4 regions of the Streptococcus canis genome follow, and region 1 is predicted to be linked to each of the others. Evidence: predicted binding sites of a transcription regulator. Region 1 holds the regulator's gene; each other region holds the start of a gene.

The links. The regulator Rex, encoded in region 1, represses fermentation and respiration genes when NADH is low (regulators of the CRP and FNR family bind a similar motif). The targets are predictions, from matches to a motif close to TTGTGAANTANTTCACAA.
Region 2: a site for Rex is predicted at 2,421-2,438, ahead of EL097_RS01140 (class II fructose-bisphosphate aldolase). Genes of this name have one in related genera too.
Region 3: a site for Rex is predicted at 2,348-2,365, ahead of EL097_RS06355 (TrmB family transcriptional regulator). Genes of this name have one in related genera too.
Region 4: a site for Rex is predicted at 1,579-1,596, ahead of adhE (bifunctional acetaldehyde-CoA/alcohol dehydrogenase). Genes of this name have one in related genera too.

Annotation. Positions count from the first base shown of each region.
Region 1 covers NZ_LR134293.1:1,518,250-1,523,676, forward strand. The annotation lists partial or broken gene EL097_RS07710 (helix-turn-helix domain-containing protein) at 1-14, opposite strand, end outside; gene EL097_RS07715 (SGNH/GDSL hydrolase family protein) at 416-1,030, shown strand; gene EL097_RS07720 (AI-2E family transporter) at 1,250-2,377, shown strand; gene radC (RadC family protein) at 2,423-3,103, shown strand; gene EL097_RS07730 (gamma-glutamyl-gamma-aminobutyrate hydrolase family protein) at 3,110-3,805, opposite strand; gene EL097_RS07735 (redox-sensing transcriptional repressor Rex) at 3,815-4,459, opposite strand; gene EL097_RS07740 (DUF4649 family protein) at 4,642-4,854, opposite strand; gene EL097_RS07745 (DUF1831 domain-containing protein) at 4,924-5,271, opposite strand; gene EL097_RS07750 (cysteine desulfurase family protein) at 5,261-5,427, opposite strand, start outside.
Region 2 covers NZ_LR134293.1:224,634-230,060, forward strand. The annotation lists partial or broken gene EL097_RS01135 (IS30 family transposase) at 146-1,098, shown strand; partial or broken gene EL097_RS10785 (ISL3 family transposase) at 1,099-1,325, opposite strand; gene EL097_RS01140 (class II fructose-bisphosphate aldolase) at 1,495-2,376, opposite strand; tRNA gene EL097_RS01145 (tRNA-Leu) at 2,584-2,669, opposite strand; gene EL097_RS01150 (alpha/beta hydrolase) at 2,723-3,649, opposite strand; gene lrgB (antiholin-like protein LrgB) at 3,802-4,509, opposite strand; gene lrgA (antiholin-like murein hydrolase modulator LrgA) at 4,527-4,976, opposite strand; gene EL097_RS01165 (LytR/AlgR family response regulator transcription factor) at 5,119-5,427, opposite strand, start outside.
Region 3 covers NZ_LR134293.1:1,233,915-1,239,341, forward strand. The annotation lists gene EL097_RS06330 (amino acid ABC transporter permease) at 1-357, shown strand, start outside; gene EL097_RS06335 (amino acid ABC transporter ATP-binding protein) at 357-1,091, shown strand; gene EL097_RS06340 (FeoA family protein) at 1,302-1,781, shown strand; partial or broken gene EL097_RS11220 (FeoB small GTPase domain-containing protein) at 1,778-1,883, shown strand; gene EL097_RS06355 (TrmB family transcriptional regulator) at 2,438-3,226, shown strand; gene EL097_RS06360 (sulfite exporter TauE/SafE family protein) at 3,255-4,112, shown strand; gene EL097_RS06365 (ornithine cyclodeaminase) at 4,130-5,125, shown strand.
Region 4 covers NZ_LR134293.1:513,076-518,502, reverse strand. The annotation lists gene EL097_RS02675 (acyltransferase family protein) at 1-1,385, shown strand, start outside; gene adhE (bifunctional acetaldehyde-CoA/alcohol dehydrogenase) at 1,667-4,309, shown strand; gene adhP (alcohol dehydrogenase AdhP) at 4,577-5,427, shown strand, end outside.

The DNA.
Region 1 (5,427 bases):
AACTTATTTATCATGTTTTCTCTCCCCTAAAAACAATAGTCAGATTATAGTATTATATCAAAAAAGCCATATCTTTTCTTAGAATATGCTTAAAAAGAGCATCTTTTTCGAGGATAAAAGTAGAGAGAAGCCATAAAAATATCAAAAATATTTCTCTCATTATGGAGGAAATAAAGTGTGTATAGAATGAAAAATGCGCTTAAAAGTTAAGGCATGAGGTCACCTCTTTATCAGATGATAGTATTAGCTTTTTTGGGGGTAAAGTGCAAGTTGGCTTTTCTCTTTCTCCTCATACTATTGGCAATAGTGGATGGGGTAATATTTTAAGAGATTTGTTATCTCCTTATTTTGAAACCACTTTGATGAATACTAGTGGCCTTTTTGTTATACTAGAAACAAAGATAAGGAGTTTGACATGCTAGAGATTGTTTCAGAAGAGTTGCGTTGTTATCAGGAAAAAAAATTGGCAGATTACCGTGACCAAAATAAGGTCACTAAGAGAGGAGGCATTGTTTTTGCAGGAGATTCCCTCGTTGAATTTTTTCCTTTGAAAAAAGCTTTTGGTGTCGAGTTACCCTTAGTCAATCGAGGCATTGCAGGGATTGATAGTCAATGGTTATTAACTCATTGCGAGGACCAAATCACTGATTTAGAGCCGGAAAAAGTTTTTTTATTGATTGGCTGTAATGACATTGGGCTAGGCTATGACGAGAATCATATTGTCAAAACGATCGTTGAACTCATCAATCACATTCGTAGCCATTCCATTTATAGTCAGATTTATCTTTTGTCTTTGCTACCGGTTTCTCAGAATCCAGATTATCAGGCTACCGTCAAAGTTAGAACCAATGCGGTCATTAATACCATTAATCAAGAATTGTCTATGATTCCTGCCATTGAGTTCATTGACGTTAATGCTTGCCTCAAAGATTCGGAAGGGGGCTTATCAGATGAGAATACCCTAGATGGCTTACACCTTAATTTCCAAGCTTATGACAAAATAGCGCAAGTGATTAAGGATTATTTATAGGTAAAACCATAAGTATGGAACAAGGCCAGATGACAGAATCGCTGAGCGTTATTGAAACGTTATGAAGAGACCAGATAAAATGAGGAAAAGCTATTTTAGAATGGTTTTTTACTTGGCTGCTTAAATGTTTTGTGTGACTAATCAGTTTATTTCTCTCCTCAGACATTGTTATATCGCTCTCCTTAGTTTTAGTGTATAATAGAAAAAGAAGGAGTTACCATGAAATTTGAAAAAAAACAAGTCCTCTATATAGGCTTTGCTTTTGTCCTTTGTTATGCTATTTTGGCTAATTGGGAAAACGGAACTGCAATTGTAATAACTGTTTATAAAACAAGTCTCCCCTTTCTTTACGGAGCTGCTGGAGCCTATATTGTTAATATCGTCATGAGTGCATACGAAAAAGCCTATATGTACGCTTTTAGGGAATCTCCCCTTGTTTTGAAAGCCAAGAGGGGTCTGTGTATGCTGTTAGCTTATTTGACCTTTTTTATTTTAATCACTTGGATTATTTCAATTGTGATTCCAGATTTAATTGCTAGTATCAGTACCCTGACAAAATTTGACACGACAACCATTAAAGAAGTGATTAATAATCTGGAGCATAATAAATTATTGGCGCGTGCCATTAAATATATCGGTGGTGATGCCAAGCTAACGGAAACTATTACCGGTTATAGTCAGCAACTGTTAAAACAATTTATTGGAGTTTTGACCAATATTTTAACGTCTGTAACCATTATTGCCTCTGCCATTATTAATCTCTTTATCAGTTTTGTTTTTTCTTTGTATGTTCTGGCCAACAAAGAAGACCTCTGTCGTCAAGGTAATACCTTGGTTGATACCTATACAGGGAAATACGCTCAGCATATTCACTATGTAGTGGAATTATTACATCATCGCTTTCATGGTTTCTTCGTTAGCCAGACCCTAGAAGCTATGATTTTAGGCACCTTAACAGCTATTGGCATGTTCGTCTTGCAGTTACCCTTTGCGGGAACGATTGGAGTCTTAGTGGCCTTTACCGCATTGATTCCAGTTGTAGGGGCTTCGATTGGTGCAGCTATTGGCTTTATTTTAATCATGACGCAATCTATGTCCCAAGCCATCGTTTTTATTGTCTTTTTAATCATTTTACAACAGATTGAAGGGAACTTTATTTACCCAAGAGTAGTAGGAGGATCAATTGGCCTACCAGCTATGTGGGTATTGATGGCAATTACGATAGGTGCCTCTTTGCGAGGTATCGTTGGGATGATTGTCGCTGTTCCATTGGCAGCTACTCTTTATCAGGTGGTTAAGGATCATATTCAGAAAAAACAAGCCATTCAAAAAAAACAGGTTTCTTAACAGGAAACTTGTTTTTTTATCGAATAAATAGATGGAGGTAATAAGATGTATTCCATCAAATGTGACGATATTAAGCTAATGCCTAGAGAAAGACTGATGCGAATGGGAGCTGAAGCCCTCAGCAATCAAGAATTATTGGCTATTTTATTGAGAACAGGCAATAAAGACAAGCATGTTTTAGAGCTATCTTCTCATCTTTTAACGCATTTAGACAGCTTAGCAGACTTCAAGAAAATGTCTTTGCAAGAATTACAAAGTTTAGCAGGCATTGGAAAGGTTAAGGCTATTGAGATTAAGGCCATGCTTGAATTAGCAGCGCGGATTCAGGCGACAGATCAAACCTTGACAGATAGGGTTCTGTCAAGTGTTCAAGTTGCCGAAAAAATGATGGTCGCCTTAGGGGATAAAAAGCAGGAGCACTTGGTTGTTTTATATTTAGATAGTCAAAATCGGGTGATTGAGGAAAAGACGATTTTTATTGGGACTGTCAGGCGGTCAATCGCAGAGCCTAGAGAAATTTTATATTATGCGTGTAAAAATATGGCGACCAGTCTGATAGTTGTTCACAACCATCCGTCCGGAAGTATCGAACCTAGCCCGAACGATTATGGGTTTACCAAAAAAATAAAACGATCATGTGAAGACTTGGGCATTGTTTGCCTAGATCACATCATCGTTAGTTATCAAGCGTATTATAGTTTTCGAGAAAGGTCAGATCTCTTTTAATGTAATCTAGAAATCATTGACAAATAAATCAAAAAGTCGTAAATCTTCTTGCCGAAACCCCTGAAGTAATTCAGGGTGCCATTGGACACCAAGAAAAGGAATAGCAGGATTAGTTGACACGACAGCTTCGATAGTCCCATCGCGCGGGTCTCTAGCAATAACGTTTAAATCATCTGCTACTTTTTTCAAGCTTTGGTGATGAAAGGAATTGATTAAGGTTTTTCCTCCATAAATAGGATATAAGATGGAATCTTTTTCCACCACCATTTCGTGGGACAGAAAATCAGAAGGTGCATCCTGCCAATGTGAGTCAATGTTCTGATTTAAGGAACCACCTAAGGCAACGTTCATTAATTGGGTCCCACGGCAGATTCCTAAAATTGGTTTTTTCTGTGCTATAGCTTCTTTAATGATGGCTAGTTCAAAAAGATCACGTTCGGGAGAAAAGTCGTCATCAAAGGCCGCTTTTTCTTCTTGATAATATTTAGGATCTACATTTTGTCCCCCAATCAAGATAATCTTATCAACCATGGAAACATAAGTTTTAGCGGAGGATTCATCACCAATTGGTAAAATAAGAGGTAGTCCACCCGAATCAGTGACGGCTTGAACAAAACCAGTAGGAGCATACGACCAAGGCAGGTTATCCAAGGCAATGTTTAATCGTTGATTAGCAGTTATCCCTATAATTGGTTTGGGCATCATATCTCCTTAGTTAGGGTGATTTTGATTCATAAAATAGAGCAAGGTTTGCAATTCGCTGGTCAAATCGACAGATTGAACAATCACACCTTTTGGAACTTGCAGATGGACAGGAGCGAAACTCAAAATTCCCTTAATGCCAGCTTCAATCAGTTGCTCAGAAACTTCTTGAGCATAGATACTTGGAACGGTTAAGATGGCTGTTTCAATATCAGTATTGGCAAGACGTTCTTTGATAGTTGAAATACCGTAGATAGGAATACCATCGGTTGTTTTAGTGCCAACAAGAGCATTGTCGTTAGTGTCGAATCCCATAGTGATTTGCATTTTATTACGATCATGGAAGCGGTAATGCAATAAGGCACGACCAATATTACCACAACCGACTAAAATAACATTGGTAGTGGAATGATCATTAAGCAAGTCAGCAAAAAAATTCATTAACTTGGTAACATCATAACCAAAGCCGCGTCGTCCCAATTCTCCAAAATAAGAGAAGTCGCGACGTACAGTTGCAGAATCAATTCCCATCGCATCTGCAATTTGTTTAGAGCTAGCTTTTTCAACTTGGTCAGCGTAGAAACGTTTAAAAATACGGTAATAGAGTGATAAGCGTTTTGCGGTCGCTTTTGGAATAGATTTATCAATAACCACTGTTTTAACTCCTTATAGAATTATCTTTACATTTATCTCTTTCTATTGTAACAGAAGGATTGTGAAAAATGCAACTTTTTGATTAATAATTTGAAGACAGAGTATCTTAGTAGTAGTGAAAAGGGCAATCTGCGTATTTGCTAACGAAAAAAGCCAAGAAGACGATTCTTAGCTCTGCTGGTTTAATGAAGTCCATGATTTTCAAGGAAAAAGTAGAGATCTCCAAAAGAACCGGTGTAATCAAGTTGGTTACCATTTACAACAACCTTGGTTACAGGAAAATAATCTGCAATAGCAATTTGACAAGCAAACTGGGCTTGTTTGTAGTCGTCATAACTGGCATAGGAAACTTGTTTTTCTTGTTTGCTATTGGTTAAGTAGGTAATATCAATCATTGTTTCTTTACCTCCCTTTCTTGATACCATCATTATAGTACAGGGAATCAAGAAATACAATTGATTGGCTTAGTTTTCTGTCTTCGTGAAAATGTCTCGTTCCACTAGGCTATCCATGAGGAAATAAAACTTATCTTGAAGAATTTTATTATCCTCTGTTTTGAAAATATTAACCAATCTTAGTCCAGACTGGTCAGTAATGGCTAATTTAAAACCATTAAGCTCTTTGTTTATGGTAATTTTTAAAGGAAAACCTTCTCCTGAATTAGGAACCTTTTCTAACAAGCGTGTTAATTGATAATGACCAACTGTCGTTTGGGTAAAGGTGGTATCTCTTAAAGTATATTTTTTAACGTTTGGACTGATTTGGTAACGGTATTTACAGTCTTTTAAGCTAATTTCTTTTTCAAATGCCATCTGTATCTCCTAGAATTTTTCTTAAAGTTTGAGCTAACTGCGTAATCTCTTCAAGGGTGTTTTGATCTGACAAGCTAATGCGGATGGATTCTGCTAAGCGATGGGAATCCTTACCAAAATAAGCTGCGAGGACATGACTTGGTTCAACGGTTCCAG
Region 2 (5,427 bases), 790 kb from region 1:
AAGTTATTTTTCATTTTCTTGTCAAGAATTCTCTTAACTGCCTAAAGGAAAGTTCTAAACTGAAGTTAGCCACCTAAGGGTATCAAAAAACATCTCAGAGAGGTATAATTGTCATCACCGCAACAACAATTAGAAAGACTCTGAGATGCAAGACTATTATACACCCAAAAGTAAACAGTTGACACTAGCTGAGCGTAGAATGATTGACCGTTGGCTTCTAGAAGGATAGTCCAATCGTGAAATAGCGAGAAGATTGGCTAAAGCTCCTCAAACCATTCACAACGAAGTCAAACGCGGGCAAGTTAGACAACAAGTACGTCAGGGGAAATATGAACAAGTTTACTCTGCTGACTTTGCCCAAGAAGTTTATGACAATAACCGTAAACGCTCCGTTAAGCAGGTCACCCTAACGAAGGAACTCAAAGAAAAGATTGTTCACTACATCAAACAAAAATACTCTCCTGAGATGATGGTTAAGGCAAAAGGTGTCAACGTTCCTATTTCAACGATATATTACTGGATTCATCATGGACAACTAGGCTTGACCAAGGCTGACAGGCTTTATCCTCGAAAAGAGAAAGCTAAGAAAAAGCAAGCCAGTCCCAATTTTAAGCCGGCTGGAAAGTCTATTGAGGAACGACCTGAAAGCATTAACAATCGTGAGCATAGCGGTGATTTTGAAATTGATACGGTTATTCAAACTCGGGCAAAAAACGAGTGCTTATTGACACTAACTGACAGAAAAAGCCGCTACCAAATCATTCGACTTATTCCTGATAAGTCGGCTTCTTCAGTGAATCAAGCCTTGAAGTCTATTCTGAAAGTCTATCAGATTAACTCAATCACAGCTGATAATGGTACTGAGTTCAGTTGTTTGCAGAAGTTTTTGACCCTGAAAACATTTACTATGCCCACCCCTATTCCTCTTGAGAGAGAGGAACAAATGAAAATCATAACAGACTCATTCGGCGTTGGTTACCAAAGGGAAGTAAAAATGCGACTCAACAACAAGTCGCATTTATTGAAAATGGGATTAATAACTACTCAAAGAAACTACTTGATTACAAATCTCCTAAAGAGTTTTTACAGACTGGCTAACTTACACTTGAAATTTGGCATTAGACTAGGAAAGCCATTGATTTCATGAAATGGAATTTTCGACGGATTCTGGAAGTCATAGGTTAGCTGTTTTTCCCCACAAGTCGGATAACATTTAGACTCATAATCAGACTTCAATGTGCGTCTCACCTTTAAAATCTTTATCTAATGTCATATTTGTTATCTTTTGCTCCAATCAATTGTGTAGTATGATAGAGTTGTTCCATATGAGACTTTCTAATGGGTGATTTCGTAACTTTTCTTGATAAGTCATAAGGGACTTTTTGTCTGGATGAAAAAAGGCCTATAATCTCCAAAGTAGAGTTACCCACTACAGAAATTATAGAGCCAAAATAACTCACACTTACACGTGAGTCATCTTATTAATTTTACGAATTAAGCTTTGTTTGCAGATCCGAAAACGTCAATACGTTCTTCAACAGCGCCTTGAACAGCTTTCATACCTGGAGCCAAGAATTTACGTGGGTCAAATAATTTTTTACCATCGTATTCTGCTTCGTTAGCTTCGTAGTTACGTGCAAATTCACGAGTTGCGTTAGAGAAAGCGATCTGGCTTTCAGTATTAACGTTAACTTTAGCAACACCAAGACGAATTGCTTCTTTGATTTGATCATCAGGAATACCAGAACCACCGTGCAATACGATTGGGAATCCTGGTACAGCTGCTGTTAATTTTTCTAAGTGGTCAAGAGCAAGACCTTCCCAGTTTTCTGGGTATGGACCGTGGATATTACCGATACCAGCAGCCAAGAAGTCAATTCCAGTTTCAACCATTGCTTTAGCATCTTCGATTGGAGCAAGCTCACCTTTACCAATGATACCGTCTTCTTCACCACCGATTGTACCAACTTCGGCCTCAACTGAAACACCTTTAGCATGTGCAATTTTAACAACTTCTGCAGTTTTAGCAAGGTTTTCTTCAACTGGAAGGTGTGACCCGTCAAACATGATTGAAGTATAACCCACTTCGATACACTCAAGCGCATCTTCGTAGTGACCATGGTCAAGGTGAATAGCAACAGGAACAGTGATACCCATTGATTCAACAAGGTTAGCGATAAGTGATTGACATACTTTGTAACCACCCATATATTTTGCTGCACCCATTGATGTTTGGATAAGAACTGGAGCTTGTTTAGCTTCTGCTGCACGCAAGATTGCTTGAGTCCACTCTAAGTTGTTTGTGTTGAATCCACCAACAGCATATCCGTTTTCACGAGCTGCTTGGACAAATTTTTCTGCTGAAACGATTGCCATTTGTAAGGCCTCCTCTTATTTTTCGGGATAACTCCCCGTTTACATTGTTCATTCTAGCACAATTTTCCATAAATTTCTAGTCCTTCACAAGTTTAAAGCGTTTTCCCAAAACAGATTATTAAAAGTTTGGCTCTACAAATCTCTTCCTCCTAAACCTGCTCTTGACCAAATGAAAAGAGATGAATCAATGATTCACCCCTTACATTATGCGGAGAGTGGGACTTGAACCCACACGACCTAAAGCGGTCACAGGATCCTTAGTCCTGCGCGTCTGCCAATTCCGCCATCCCCGCTACTCATCAGTAACATAGATTATTATAGCAACTATGAGTATGGCTGTCAATACTTATTGATCAATTTTTTGTAAAAATGCAGCAATTTTTTTCTGGTATTGTTCTGGGTTTGTTTCAAAGGATTTGGCGTGTTTCGCCCCTTTAACAATCAAGAGTTCCTTAGGCCCTTTAGTGGCTTTGTAATTGTCATAAACCATTTTTGTAGGAACAAAATCATCCTTATCTCCATGGATAAATAAGGCTGGACGTTTGTTTTTAGCCAGTTGTTTCACTGAACTCGCTTCTGCGTAACTAAATCCTGCTCGAATCTTAGACAAGGCAGAAACTTCGTAGAGCAATGGAAAGGCAGGCAAGTTATACATGACCTTAGCCTGAAACTTCAATTCGTCCCAAACACTGGTGTAACCGCAATCTTCAATGAGGGAAGTGACTTGTGCAGGTAGCTTTTCACCACTTGCCATCATCACTGTCGCAGCTCCCATGGAAAGACCAAAAAGTGTGATTTGACTGTCTGGTTTTTCCTTGATCAATTGGTCTGTCCAAGCCATGACATTAAGGCGGTCATTCCAGCCATAGCCAATCAAGTTTCCTTGGCTTTCTCCATGAGCCTCATTGTCTGGCATCAGGACATTATAGCCCAGATCGTGAAAGAGCATAGCATAAGGTTTCATGTTTGCCTTATTGTTAGCAAAGCCATGAATAACGACAGCTGTTTTTTGGGTTTTCTGAGCTGCTGGTAAATACCATGCTACTTGCTTAAAACCACGATTGGTCATGTAACGTTTTTCACGTGGTAAGGCATCGAAGGCCTTTTCGGCCGAATAGAGGGGATTATCTGCACTGCGTTTTTTATTATTAATAAAGGATTTTTCCTCACGCACTTGAGCTACATGGAAGAAATAAAAACTAGCACCAACGCTAGCAAGGGTTACTAACAGGAATAAGATTCCTAAATACTTTGATAATCGAATAGTTTTCATATTAAATATTCTACAAGAAAATCTTCCAAAAAGAAAGCTTTATGCTAAAAATAAGACTTTTTCTTTTTATTTGATGATAAACTGGTCATTAACAAAAAAATCCTCCTAAAGACGAGAGCATGCTTTAGAAGGAATAGGAGGTAACTATTTTTTTAAAGAAGAATACTTCCCATAATCGGAACAACTACGGTGACAATAATACCGACCACCACTAGAGCAATGGAACCCATGGATTCTTCTACTTGGCCAAAATCTTTGGCTGCTGAAACACCAAGCGCATGCCCTGCGGTTCCTAGCGCTAAACCCCGAGCAATGGGATCCTTAATCTTAAATAATTGGATCAAAGGTTTCGCAAGAGCGTAGATAATGACACCATTCAAGATACAAGCCAATGAGGTTAATTCTGCTGAACCACCCATAGCAACTGCTGTTGGCATGGCAATGGCTGTTGTGGCAGCCTGAGGCAGCATCGAAGCAACAACCACCTTCCCTAGATGAAACAAACTAGATACCAGATAAATACCATATACCGCCACAATACTACCCAAGGTAATTCCTCCAATAATCTGAAGCCAGTAGCGTTTTAAAATGTCTCGTTTACGATAGAGAGGAATGGCAAAGCAGATGGTTGCAGGTTCCAAAAAGAAACTAATAATCTGTCCTCCCTTGTTGTATTCCGAAAAACTAATACCTGTCGCACTCAAGGTCGCAATTCCAAGGACCATAGCAACAAAAAGGGGTGCAAAGAGAAAGAAGCCCTTTGATTTCTTAAATAAAATCTGTCCTATAAAGAATGTTCCCACAGATAAGAGAACACCAAATATAGGCGAAACCCTTAAAATATTAACAAATGTTGCCATGACTTATTCCTTTCCAGCTATTTGGCTAAAATGTTACTAGCGACAAGGTGACGTTCATCTTGAAAGGTCCCTTTGGTCAAAAGATCTGGTTTGCTCAAGGCTGGTTTTTTAAGGTCAGCGCCCATTAGTAATTGGGTCATCCAACCAGTTCCAACTAATAATAACAAGGTTGAGATAAAAATTAAAAGCATGTTTAAGATAAAATGTTCTTTTAAAATGCCTAGGGAATTAATAACAGAAATCCCAGCAGGAACAAAGAAGAGTCCAATATTGCCAACTAATAAATCAGCTACTTTTTCCACCTGATTTAAGGCAATAATTTTGGTTGACAAAGCTACAAATAACAGAACCAGTCCAATAACAGAAGCTGGTAATTTAATTGGGGAGAGGGTTTCTAACACCTTTGAAATGAGAACAATGGTTCCAATTACAACACTTTGGTAAATCATAGAATAGTTTTTTGTCATCTGAGTCATCTCCTTCTTGATCTGTTAATCACTTGCTTTTGATAGGTTTAGTATAACGAAAAAAGAGCCCAATCGGCTCTTTTGGGAATAAAACGCTTTCTATCTGGTACCAAATGCAGTCATATGGTCGCCAAATACAGTATCAAAGTCCCAGTTGCTGACGGAAGGTTTTCAGATAAGATCTGCTAACAGGTACCTTGCCACCATTTAACATGGTTAGTTGATAGGTTTGATTAAACCAAGGTTGAATTTCTTTTATCGCTTGCGTATTAATGAGGTAGCTACGATGCACTTTCAAAAACGATTCTGTTGTTAAAACCTTCTCAATTGCCGCTAGACTGGTATGACTCGTATAGTGGGTTGTTTTGGTATAAACAGTCGTTTCCTTGCCCTGGACTTCACAATACAAAATATCATCAAAAGGCAAGAGGTAAATACGCTCATCGACTTC
Region 3 (5,427 bases), 280 kb from region 1:
ATTTCAGAAATTGTTAGAGCAGGTATTGAGGCTGTGCCAAAAGGGCAATTAGAAGCGGCTTATTCACTAGGGATTCGTCCTCGAAATGCCATGCGTTATGTGATTTTGCCTCAGGCCTTTAAAAATATTTTGCCAGCCTTAGGAAATGAATTTATTACTATTATTAAGGATAGTGCTCTTTTACAAACCATTGGGGTGATGGAACTTTGGAATGGTGCCCAATCGGTGGTAACGGCTACTTATTCTCCCATTTCCCCCTTACTGGTGGCTGCTTTTTACTACTTAATGGTCACAACAGTGATGTCACAGTTATTGTCAGTATTAGAACGTCGCATGGCGCAAGGAGGTAATCATTAATGACTGAGGCTATTATTTCAATTAAAGACTTGCACAAGTATTATGATCACAATGAAGTGCTTAAAGGAATTGATTTAGACATCATGCCAGGAGAGGTTGTGGTGATTATCGGACCTTCTGGTTCTGGGAAATCAACCTTGCTTCGAACCATGAATCTTTTGGAAGTACCGACCAAGGGACAGATTAGTTTTGAAGGGGTTGATATTACCGATAAGAAGAATGATATTTTTAGCATGCGCGAAAAAATGGGAATGGTTTTCCAGCAGTTTAACCTCTTTTCCAATATGACTGTTTTAGAAAATATCACCTTATCGCCAATCAAAACCAAGGGAATGGCTAAAGCAGAGGCTGACAAAACAGCCTTGAACTTGTTGGACAAAGTTGGATTATCAGAAAAAGCCAAGGCTTATCCTGCTAGCCTTTCTGGTGGGCAGCAGCAGCGGATTGCCATTGCGCGTGGACTAGCTATGGATCCAGATGTTTTACTCTTTGATGAACCAACTTCAGCCCTTGATCCTGAAATGGTGGGCGAGGTCTTAGCAGTTATGCAGGATTTGGCTAAATCTGGGATGACCATGGTTATTGTGACTCATGAAATGGGCTTTGCCAAGGAAGTGGCTGACCGAGTCATCTTCATGGATGGTGGGGTTATTGTAGAAGAAGGCAACCCTAGCCAACTCTTTGACCAAACCAAAGAAGACCGGACCAAAGATTTTTTGAGCAAGGTTTTATAAGCGGCTTGATCTAGCTTGAGCATCCATTTGCTCAGGTTTTTTGATTGCAACAAGACTGAACGACTGTTAGCAAGAAAGTTTCTGTGTCAGATTGCCATTTCTTTTTAGAGTTATTCTTATATGAGATTAAAAAGGCAAAAAACTTAAAGCGAGATATGTTAGAGACAAGTGAATGTGTTATAATTAACACTGTCGTTAAAAGGAGTACGTATGATCAAATTATCTCATGCAAAAGTTGGAATAGCTTATCAGGTTGAGGGCATTGATTTGCCTCAGGGCCACCAGAAGCATCTGGCTCACCTTGGCATTACTAAAGGAAGTCAGGTGAAAGTGATGTCACAAACCAAACAGAGTGCGATTGTGATGGTCAAAACCAGTCGTCTAGCTTTTGATGATAGTATTCTAGAAACTATTATGGTTAGTGAGGTGATAGGTAAGGAGCAAAGCCTGCCCTTGTCTGAACTAGCTGTTTTAGATGTGGCTATTATTGATGGCATTTATGCTAGTAAAGAAACCAAGCGTCGTTTAATGGATATGGGGTTAATCAGAGGAACTCGTTTTCAGTTGCGTAAGCGGGCACCCCTAGGCGATCCCTTAGAAATTAGTCTGAGGGGTTATGGATTAAGCTTGTGCCAGTCTGAAGCCCAACTAATCTCTGGACGAAAGCTAGAAGATGAGGATACACTATGACAAAAATAGCCTTGATTGGCAATCCCAATAGTGGAAAATCCAGCCTGTTTAATTTATTGACGAGAACCAACCGACCAACGGGTGGGAAATTGGCCCGAAGTTTAGTATTGTTGGGACAGCCAGTTACCCGATGGATTGTTTTGGCTGGAGGGTGTGTATTAGCACTGGTTTATGTTATTGTGGAAAGGTCAACCCTAGACCCTAGTCAAGTGATTACCAGATCTCATCTTGAACGTATTCGTCAGGAGGAAAAAGTTAATGTCAACGCTTATTCTTGCAACCTTTATAGGAGTTTTAATCATTCTAAGTCTTACCCGTTACAATAACAAAAGGGATCTCGTGGGGATTGCAACTGTTCTTGTCCTGTGAGGGAAGATATGAAAAAGACCTATATGAATAAAACATAGTTCCTTAGAAAGGTTATGGAGATTGGGATCATTATTTTGCTTAGAGGCTGTTCTTGTGAACAGCCTCTTTTTGTATGTCAAAGAGTAGTTACTTGTCAGATAAAGGTTTAGGGGATAGAGCATCTTTGATAAAAAAAGAATCTCACTTACTCTGAAAATTTGTGATCTTTTTAACTTTTTATTGCAATCGTTTTCATAATGTATTATAATAGTTACCAAGGTAGCTACTAAATCTAATAAGGAGATTCTATGGAGTCATTGTTGCAAGCGATGAAGTATTTTGGATTTACTGAGATGGAAACCAAGGTTTATGTTTCGCTTTTAGAATTTGGACCCTCGACCGGATATGAAATTAGTAAGAAATCGGGTGTTCCCAGATCAAAAGTCTATAATATTTTGGAAAAATTAGTGAAAGAGGGAATTATTTTTGACAACCACGCTGATATAAAGCTCTACACTGCTCTGTCAGTGGAAGAAATGTTACTACGCATTGACAATAAAACGGAGAAACAATTTCAACAGATAGAACATTATTTAAGCCGTATTACAGAAAAGCAAAAGAGTTATGAACTCTGGAAAGTAGATCATTTGCAAAGTGTCATTGAAAAAGTTCATTTTTTAATTAATCACGCTAATGAAAGTTTACTTATCCAAATTTGGGAGCCTGATTTGACAGAAGAGATAGTTCAACTGTTGCAAAAGGCTGAGGAGAGGTTAAACGTTTTTATTTTAATTTTATTCAGCGATAATCACCATTACGATTTACCCCTGAAACATTACTATAAGCATGGTTTTGAACAAGCTAAAAGACATGATATGGGTGGTCGTTGGATTAATATTATTGCAGATGATGATTCGGTTCTTTTTGGAACCCTGGAGGATAACATCAATATTATTTGGACCCATCATCCAGCCATGCTATCACTGGCTAAAGAATACATTAAGCATGATGCTTATACCTTGAAAATTATTGAAGATCATCGAGAGATGCTTGAAAAAACTTATGGCCCTGATTTAGGTCAAATACGAGAAATCTAATTATTGAAAATGAAGGAGTACTACTATCATGTCCATTAAAAATATCTTATTGATTCTTGTTATTGCAGTGAATGCCTACTTTGCCTATATCCTAGTCAAGGATTTATTATCGCACAAGAAAGAAACAATGGCTGAAGCTGCACCAACAGCAGTTATGCCTTTTTCAAGTGCCATTATCTTTTTCTTATCAACTATTGGTATTTCGGACTTTGCCATCAGTACAAGTTTATACCCAAAATTAAACTGGACTAGTGTTAAAAAACTGCCAGGAACCTTGAATGCTCAGTGTACCATACCGGTCGCTGTGATGGCCTTGGCTTATATTCAGAGTATCAAAGTAGGCGTCTTAACCTTAGCGGTCTGCATTATCTGTCAAGTGATCGGATCTTATTTTGGTGCAAAATTTGCCATTAAATTGCCAGCAGAAAAAATTAAATATTACATCGGAGTTGGGATGATTATTGCTGCAATAATCATTGTTGGTGGTTTATTAGGAATGTTACCAAAAGGTGGTAATGCAACAGAATTAACAGGTTTGAAATTAGTCGTTGCTGGTATTCTCTTGTTTATTTTTGGAGCATTAAATAATATCGGTATTGGTTCATACGCTTTAACGATGGTAACTGTTTATCTTCTTGGAATGAGTCCAGCAGTTTCCTTCCCAATTATGATGGGAGCCGCAACCTTCTCTGTTCCAGTTGGTAGCGTACAATTTGTTAAATCTGGAGAATACAGTCGAAAAATTACTCTTTTCACCTCTACCTTTGGGGTGTTAGGTGTTTTAGCCGCCGTTCACTTTGTAACGTCATTAAATATTGATGCCTTGAAGTGGGTAGTAGCAGCTATTCTTATTTATAGTTCGTATGGTATGTTAAAAAAAGTTTAAGTTAAAGGAGCATGACCATGTTAGTATTAACAAAAGAAGATATTAAAGCCTGTTTTTCAATGTCAGACGCTATTAAGGCAAGTAAGGTCTCAGTCAAAGCATATTCTGCTGGGCAAGCAAAAGTTCCCTTACGTGTGAATTTACCAGTTAATCAGTTTAATGGCCAAAGTCTTTATATGCCTGCAGCTGTTGAAGGTGATATTAATGCTGTTGGGGTTAAGGTTGTTTCAGTTTATCCAGACAATATTGATAGAGGTTTGCCATCGGTACCTGCTTCGATGGTTGTGGTAGATGCTGAGACTGGTGTGGTATCAGCAATCATGGATGGAACTTTTTTAACTCAACTAAGAACTGGAGCAGTACAGGGGGCAGCTACTGATTTGTTAGCGCGAAAAGATGCTAAAATTGCTGCAATTATTGGTACAGGAGGCCAAGCCATTCAACAATCATTAGCGATGTTAACCGTCCGATCTATTGAAGAATTGCGTGTTTATGACATTAATTTAGAGCGTGCTCAAGCTTTCGCTAAAGAACTTGATGACGAATTTGGTAAACTATTCAACACTAAATTTATAGCAGTGTCGTCTCCAAAAGAAGCGGTTTCAGGTGCTGATATTATCACGTCAGTGACAACGTCAAAAAGACCGACATTCGACGCACAAGATATTAAACCAGGTACTCATGTTAATGGTGTGGGAGCATATACTTCAGAAATGATTGAACTTCCTGCAGAAATCTTTGCCAAGGCGGAAACCATTGTTTTTGATACTGTTGACGGTGTGGTTAATGAGGCAGGCGATGTCATGAATGCTCTGAACACAAAGGCTATTCAAGAAACAGATATTACAGGTGAACTTGGACAGCTAGTGCTCGGAAGTATTACTGGTCGGCAAAGCAAACAAGGTATAACACTCTTTAAAACGGTAGGATCTGCTGTCTTAGATGTTGTTACAGCTCAACTGATTGTTAAAAAGGCTCTTGAAAAAGGAATTGGAACAATCATTGATTTGTAATACCTTATGTTGAATTCAGGATAGGAATAAATGGATGTGATCTTTTGACGATAAGGCTGAATTTTACCTCTATGAGAGGTCAATCAGATTGTTCAAAATCACTTGTCCTTTGCTTTATAGGGACTTATTGATTCGCCTAACTGTTAGTTGATTAAATTGAGCTTGTTAATGGTGTGACACTAGCATTATTAGCAAGCTCTTTTTATTTAGTCACTTTTATCAGTAAGCGATGAGATTAGATTGAGACGCTTTAGGGTATAAAAGCAAGAAAATCTAATTTACCTTATTCATAAAGTCTCCCC
Region 4 (5,427 bases), 1.0 Mb from region 1:
TTCACACTTGGAGTTTGGCGATTGAAGTACATTTTTATTTGCTCTGGGGATTGCTTGTTTGGTTGTTAGCTAAGCGTAAGGATAGTCACAAGAAGCTTAGAGGCCTTCTCTTTTTAATGTCTTCTGGCATTTTTGCGGTTAGTTTCCTAAGCATGTTTATTAGAGCTTTTGTGACGTCGAATGTGTCTTTGATTTATTTTTCAAGTCTCTCTCACAGCTTTCCTTTCTTTTTAGGTGCCATGTTTGCGACCATGACTGGAATCAAGGAAACCACAGTTCGTTTTCAAAAAAATGTTCGATTATGGCCACGTGAGCGTGTGATTGCTGTGATGGTTGGTGTTTTTGCGCTTTTATTTTTATTGACCATTACATTGAATTTTAACCACACCGTCACTTATTTATTTGGCTTTGTTTTGGCTAGCTTGTTTGCCTCCGTCATGATTTACGCTGCGCGTGTTCTTCATGAGCAAACGCCAGATTGGCAAGAACCGAAAGTTGTGACCTACTTGGCTGACATTAGCTATGGCATTTATCTTTTCCATTGGCCCTTCTACATTATCTTTACTCAATTAATGTCGAATGTCTTGGCGGTGATTCTAACGACCTTCTTCTCAGTCTTATTTGCCACCGTGTCTTACTACATTGTAGAGCCTTTGATTCAAGGGAAAAAACCGAATTTACTTGGTTTAGAAATTGATTTTTCTCCCTATTATAAATGGATTTCGGGAATTGCAGTCGCCTTATCCTTATTAGCCCTTGGTACTTGTGTGGCTGCTCCTAAAGTTGGCAAGTTTGAACAACAATTGTTGGTCAGCTCTTTGCAGCAGGCACAAAGTAATATTGATCGCACGCATACTTTAGCTGCTGGGGATGCCAATGCCTTGAGTAATGTAGGGATTATTGGGGATTCTGTTGCCCTACGGTCAAGTGCAGCATTTTCTAAACTCATGCCTCAGGCTCAGCTCGATGCTGCAGTTAGTCGTAATTTTTCGGAAGCCTTTGAACTATTTACCAATCAAATTAATTCCAAATCCCTATCGAATACGGTTGTTTTAGCAGTGGGGGTCAATTCGCTAGATAACTATGCCCAAGATGTTCAATCCTTTATTGAGGCGTTGCCAAAAGGACACCGTTTGGTTCTAGTGTCTCCTTACAATAGCAAGAATGCTGCTCAGGTGGCAGAAGCCAGAGACTATGCTCTTAAATTGCCAAAGAAATACAAGTATGTTACTATTGCAGACTGGTACAAAGTTGCTGTTGAACATCCCGATATTTGGTATGGCAGTGACGGTGTGCATTACAGTGAAGATAGTCAAGGGGCAGAACTATATGTCTCTACGATTCAAACAGCTATTGAACGAGCCGCTAAAAAGGCTGCCAAATAAAGCTGTCGTTATCAACATCAACAAAAGTCAGAACAGCCTTGTTCTGGCTTTTTCTATAGAAAAAAGGAACAAAGAGAAAGCGTTTTCAGAAATAATTTTACGAATCTTGATCATATTTCTGAAAAAAGAGTTGTCCCCAAAGCTTGCTATCAAAGGGTTTCAGAAATAATTTGAAAAAAACTTCACAAAAATATTGTGAAATGATTTACAAATTTTCAAAAAGTGTTATAATAAATTTGTAAACAAAATGTGAAACTTTTAACAAGGTAAAGGAGTCTCAAATGACTGAAAAACATAATACTGTTGAAACAACCCCTGTTGCTGCAACAATTGATGCTCTTGTTCAAAAAGGTTTAGCTGCTCTTGAAGAGATGCGTAAGCTTGATCAAGAACAAGTTGACTATATTGTAGCGAAAGCCTCTGTTGCTGCTTTGGATGCTCACGGTGAGCTTGCTAAACATGCTTATGAAGAAACAGGTCGGGGCGTGTTTGAAGATAAGGCCACTAAAAATTTATTTGCTTGTGAGCACGTTGTTAACAACATGCGTCATCAAAAAACAGTAGGTATTATTGAAGAAGACGATGTGACCGGTTTGACATTAATTGCTGAGCCAGTCGGTGTTATCTGTGGGATTACGCCAACAACAAACCCAACATCAACAGCTATTTTTAAATCTTTAATCTCGTTAAAAACACGTAACCCAATTATCTTTGCTTTTCACCCATCTGCTCAAGAGTCATCTGCACATGCTGCTCGTATTGTGAGAGACGCAGCTATTGCAGCTGGAGCACCTGAAAACTGTGTGCAGTGGGTTGAAACACCATCTCTTGAAGCAACAAATGCTTTGATGAACCATGATGGCATTGCAACTATTCTTGCTACTGGTGGCAATGCTATGGTTAAGGCAGCTTATTCATGTGGGAAACCTGCTCTTGGAGTAGGTGCTGGTAATGTTCCCGCCTATGTGGAAAAATCTGCTAATATCCGCCAAGCAGCTCACGACATTGTTATGTCTAAATCGTTTGATAATGGAATGGTATGTGCCTCTGAACAAGCCGTTATCATTGACAAAGAGATTTACGATGACTTTGTAGCAGAGTTCAAATCTTACCACACTTATTTTGTTAATAAAAAAGAAAAAGCCCTTCTTGAAGAATTCTGTTTTGGTGCTAAAGCAAACAGTAAAAATTGTGCTGGCGCTAAATTGAATCCAAACATCGTTGGGAAACCAGCCGCTTGGATTGCAGAACAAGCTGGATTTACTGTTCCAGAAGGAACCAATATTCTTGCTGCGGAATGTAAAGAAGTTTCAGAAAATGAACCATTAACACGTGAAAAATTATCTCCAGTCATTGCTGTTTTGAAATCTGAGTCACGTGAAGACGGTGTTGAAAAAGCGCGTCAGATGGTTGAATTTAATGGTCTTGGTCACTCAGCTGCTATTCATACGGCAGATGCAGACTTAGCAAAAGAATTTGGTACTAGAATTCGTGCCATCCGTGTGATTTGGAATTCACCTTCTACATTTGGTGGTATCGGTGATGTTTACAATGCTTTCTTGCCATCATTGACCTTAGGATGTGGTTCTTATGGCCGCAACTCAGTTGGTGATAACGTTAGTGCTGTTAATCTCTTGAACATCAAAAAAGTAGGAAGACGTAGAAATAATATGCAATGGTTTAAAGTTCCTTCAAAAACATACTTCGAACGTGATTCAATTCAATACCTTCAAAAATGCCGTGACGTTGAACGCGTGATGATTGTTACTGACCACGCCATGGTTGAACTTGGTTTCTTGGATCGTATCATTGAACAATTGGATCTTCGTCGTAATAAAGTGGTTTATCAAATCTTTGCAGATGTTGAACCAGATCCAGATATTACAACAGTTATGAAGGGTACGGAATTAATGCGCACCTTCAAACCAGATACTATTATTGCTCTTGGTGGTGGATCTCCAATGGATGCTGCCAAAGTAATGTGGTTATTCTACGAGCAACCAGAAGTTGATTTCCATGACCTTGTCCAAAAATTCATGGATATTCGTAAACGTGCTTTCAAATTCCCAGAACTTGGCAAGAAAACAAAATTCATTGCCATTCCAACTACATCTGGTACAGGTTCAGAGGTAACACCATTTGCTGTTATTTCAGACAAGGCAAACAACCGCAAATACCCAATTGCTGACTACTCATTAACACCAACTGTGGCGATTGTTGACCCAGCATTGGTATTGACAGTTCCAGGCTTTATTGCTGCTGATACTGGTATGGACGTTTTGACCCACGCAACAGAAGCTTATGTGTCTCAAATGGCTAATGACTTTACAGACGGATTGGCGCTTCAAGCCATCAAGATTGTCTTTGAAACCCTTGAAAAATCTGTTAAAGAAGCTGACTTTGAGTCACGTGAAAAAATGCATAATGCCTCAACAATGGCAGGTATGGCATTCGCCAATGCCTTTCTAGGTATTTCGCACTCAATGGCACATAAAATTGGTGCACAGTTCCATACTGTCCATGGTCGTACCAATGCGATCTTACTTCCATACGTTATCCGTTACAACGGTACACGTCCAGCTAAGACTGCAACATGGCCTAAATACAATTACTACCGTGCAGATGAAAAATACCAAGATATTGCGAAATTGTTAGGTCTTCCAGCTTCTACACCAGAAGAGGCAGTTGAGTCTTATGCAAAAGCTGTGTATGACTTAGGTTGTCGTGTTGGTATTAAGATGAACTTTAAAGACCAAGGTATCGACGAAAAAGAATGGAAAGAACATTCTCGTGAATTGGCTTATCTTGCCTATGAAGACCAATGTTCGCCTGCTAACCCACGCTTGCCAATGGTTGACCATATGCAAGAAATCATTGAAGATGCCTACTATGGCTATGCAGAGCGCCCAGGACGCCGTAAATAATCTCTAATAGTGATGTGATGCAACGATCTCTTATGACTAGAACCATAAGAGGTCGTTTTTTGCTTCACGTGATTTGGTAGTTACTGCTTTAGTTCCGTTGAAAAAATGTTAAAGAGGAAAGAACAAAGGCAGGCTGAAAATTAACTGGTTAAGTTTATTTTCAGAAAATTTCCAAAAATGAGTTGACAATAATTGTGAAAAGATATACAATTTTAGTTGTAAACGGTTACACAAGTAACGATTAATCATAAAAAATGGAGGACTTATATGAAAGCCGTAGTTGTTAATCAAGCTAGTACAGGTGTTGAAGTTGTTGATCATGAATTACCAACAATTGGACATGGTGAAGCACTGGTTAAGGTCGAATATTGTGGAGTCTGCCACACAGACTTGCATGTTGCTCATGGTGATTTTGGACAAGTGCCAGGACGCATTTTAGGTCACGAAGGCATTGGTATTGTCGAAGAAATTGGTGAAGGGGTAACATCACTAAAAGTTGGTGACCGTGTTTCTATCGCTTGGTTCTTTGAAGGTTGTGGTCATTGTGAATATTGTACAACAGGACGCGAAACACTCTGTCGCTCTGTGAAAAATGCAGGTTACAGTGTTGATGGAGGAATGAGTGAATATGCAGTGGTAACAGCTGATTACGCTGTTAAAGTCCCAGAAGGTTTGGACCCTGCTCAAGCTTCTTCCATTACTTGTGCGGGTGTAACAACTTATAAAGCTATTAAAGAAGCAGGTGCTGCTCCAGGCCAATGGATTGTGATTTTCGGTGCTGGTGGTCTTGGGAACCTTGCTGTTCAATACGCTAAAAAAGTTTTCAATGCACATGTTGTAGCGGTGGATATCAATAATGATAAGCTTGACTTAGCGAAAGAAGTTGGCGCAGATATTGTGGTTAACGGTAAAGAAATTGAAGACGTTCCAGGCTATATTCAAGAAAAAACTGGTGGCGCTCACGGTGTTGTGGTAACAGCCGTTTCTAAAGTTGCCTTTAACCAAGCGATTGATAGTGTCCGTGCAGGTGGAACAGTGGTAGCTGTAGGTCTTCCATCAGAATATATGGAACTCTCTATCGTAAAAACAGTTTTAGACGGTATCAAAGTTGTCGGCTC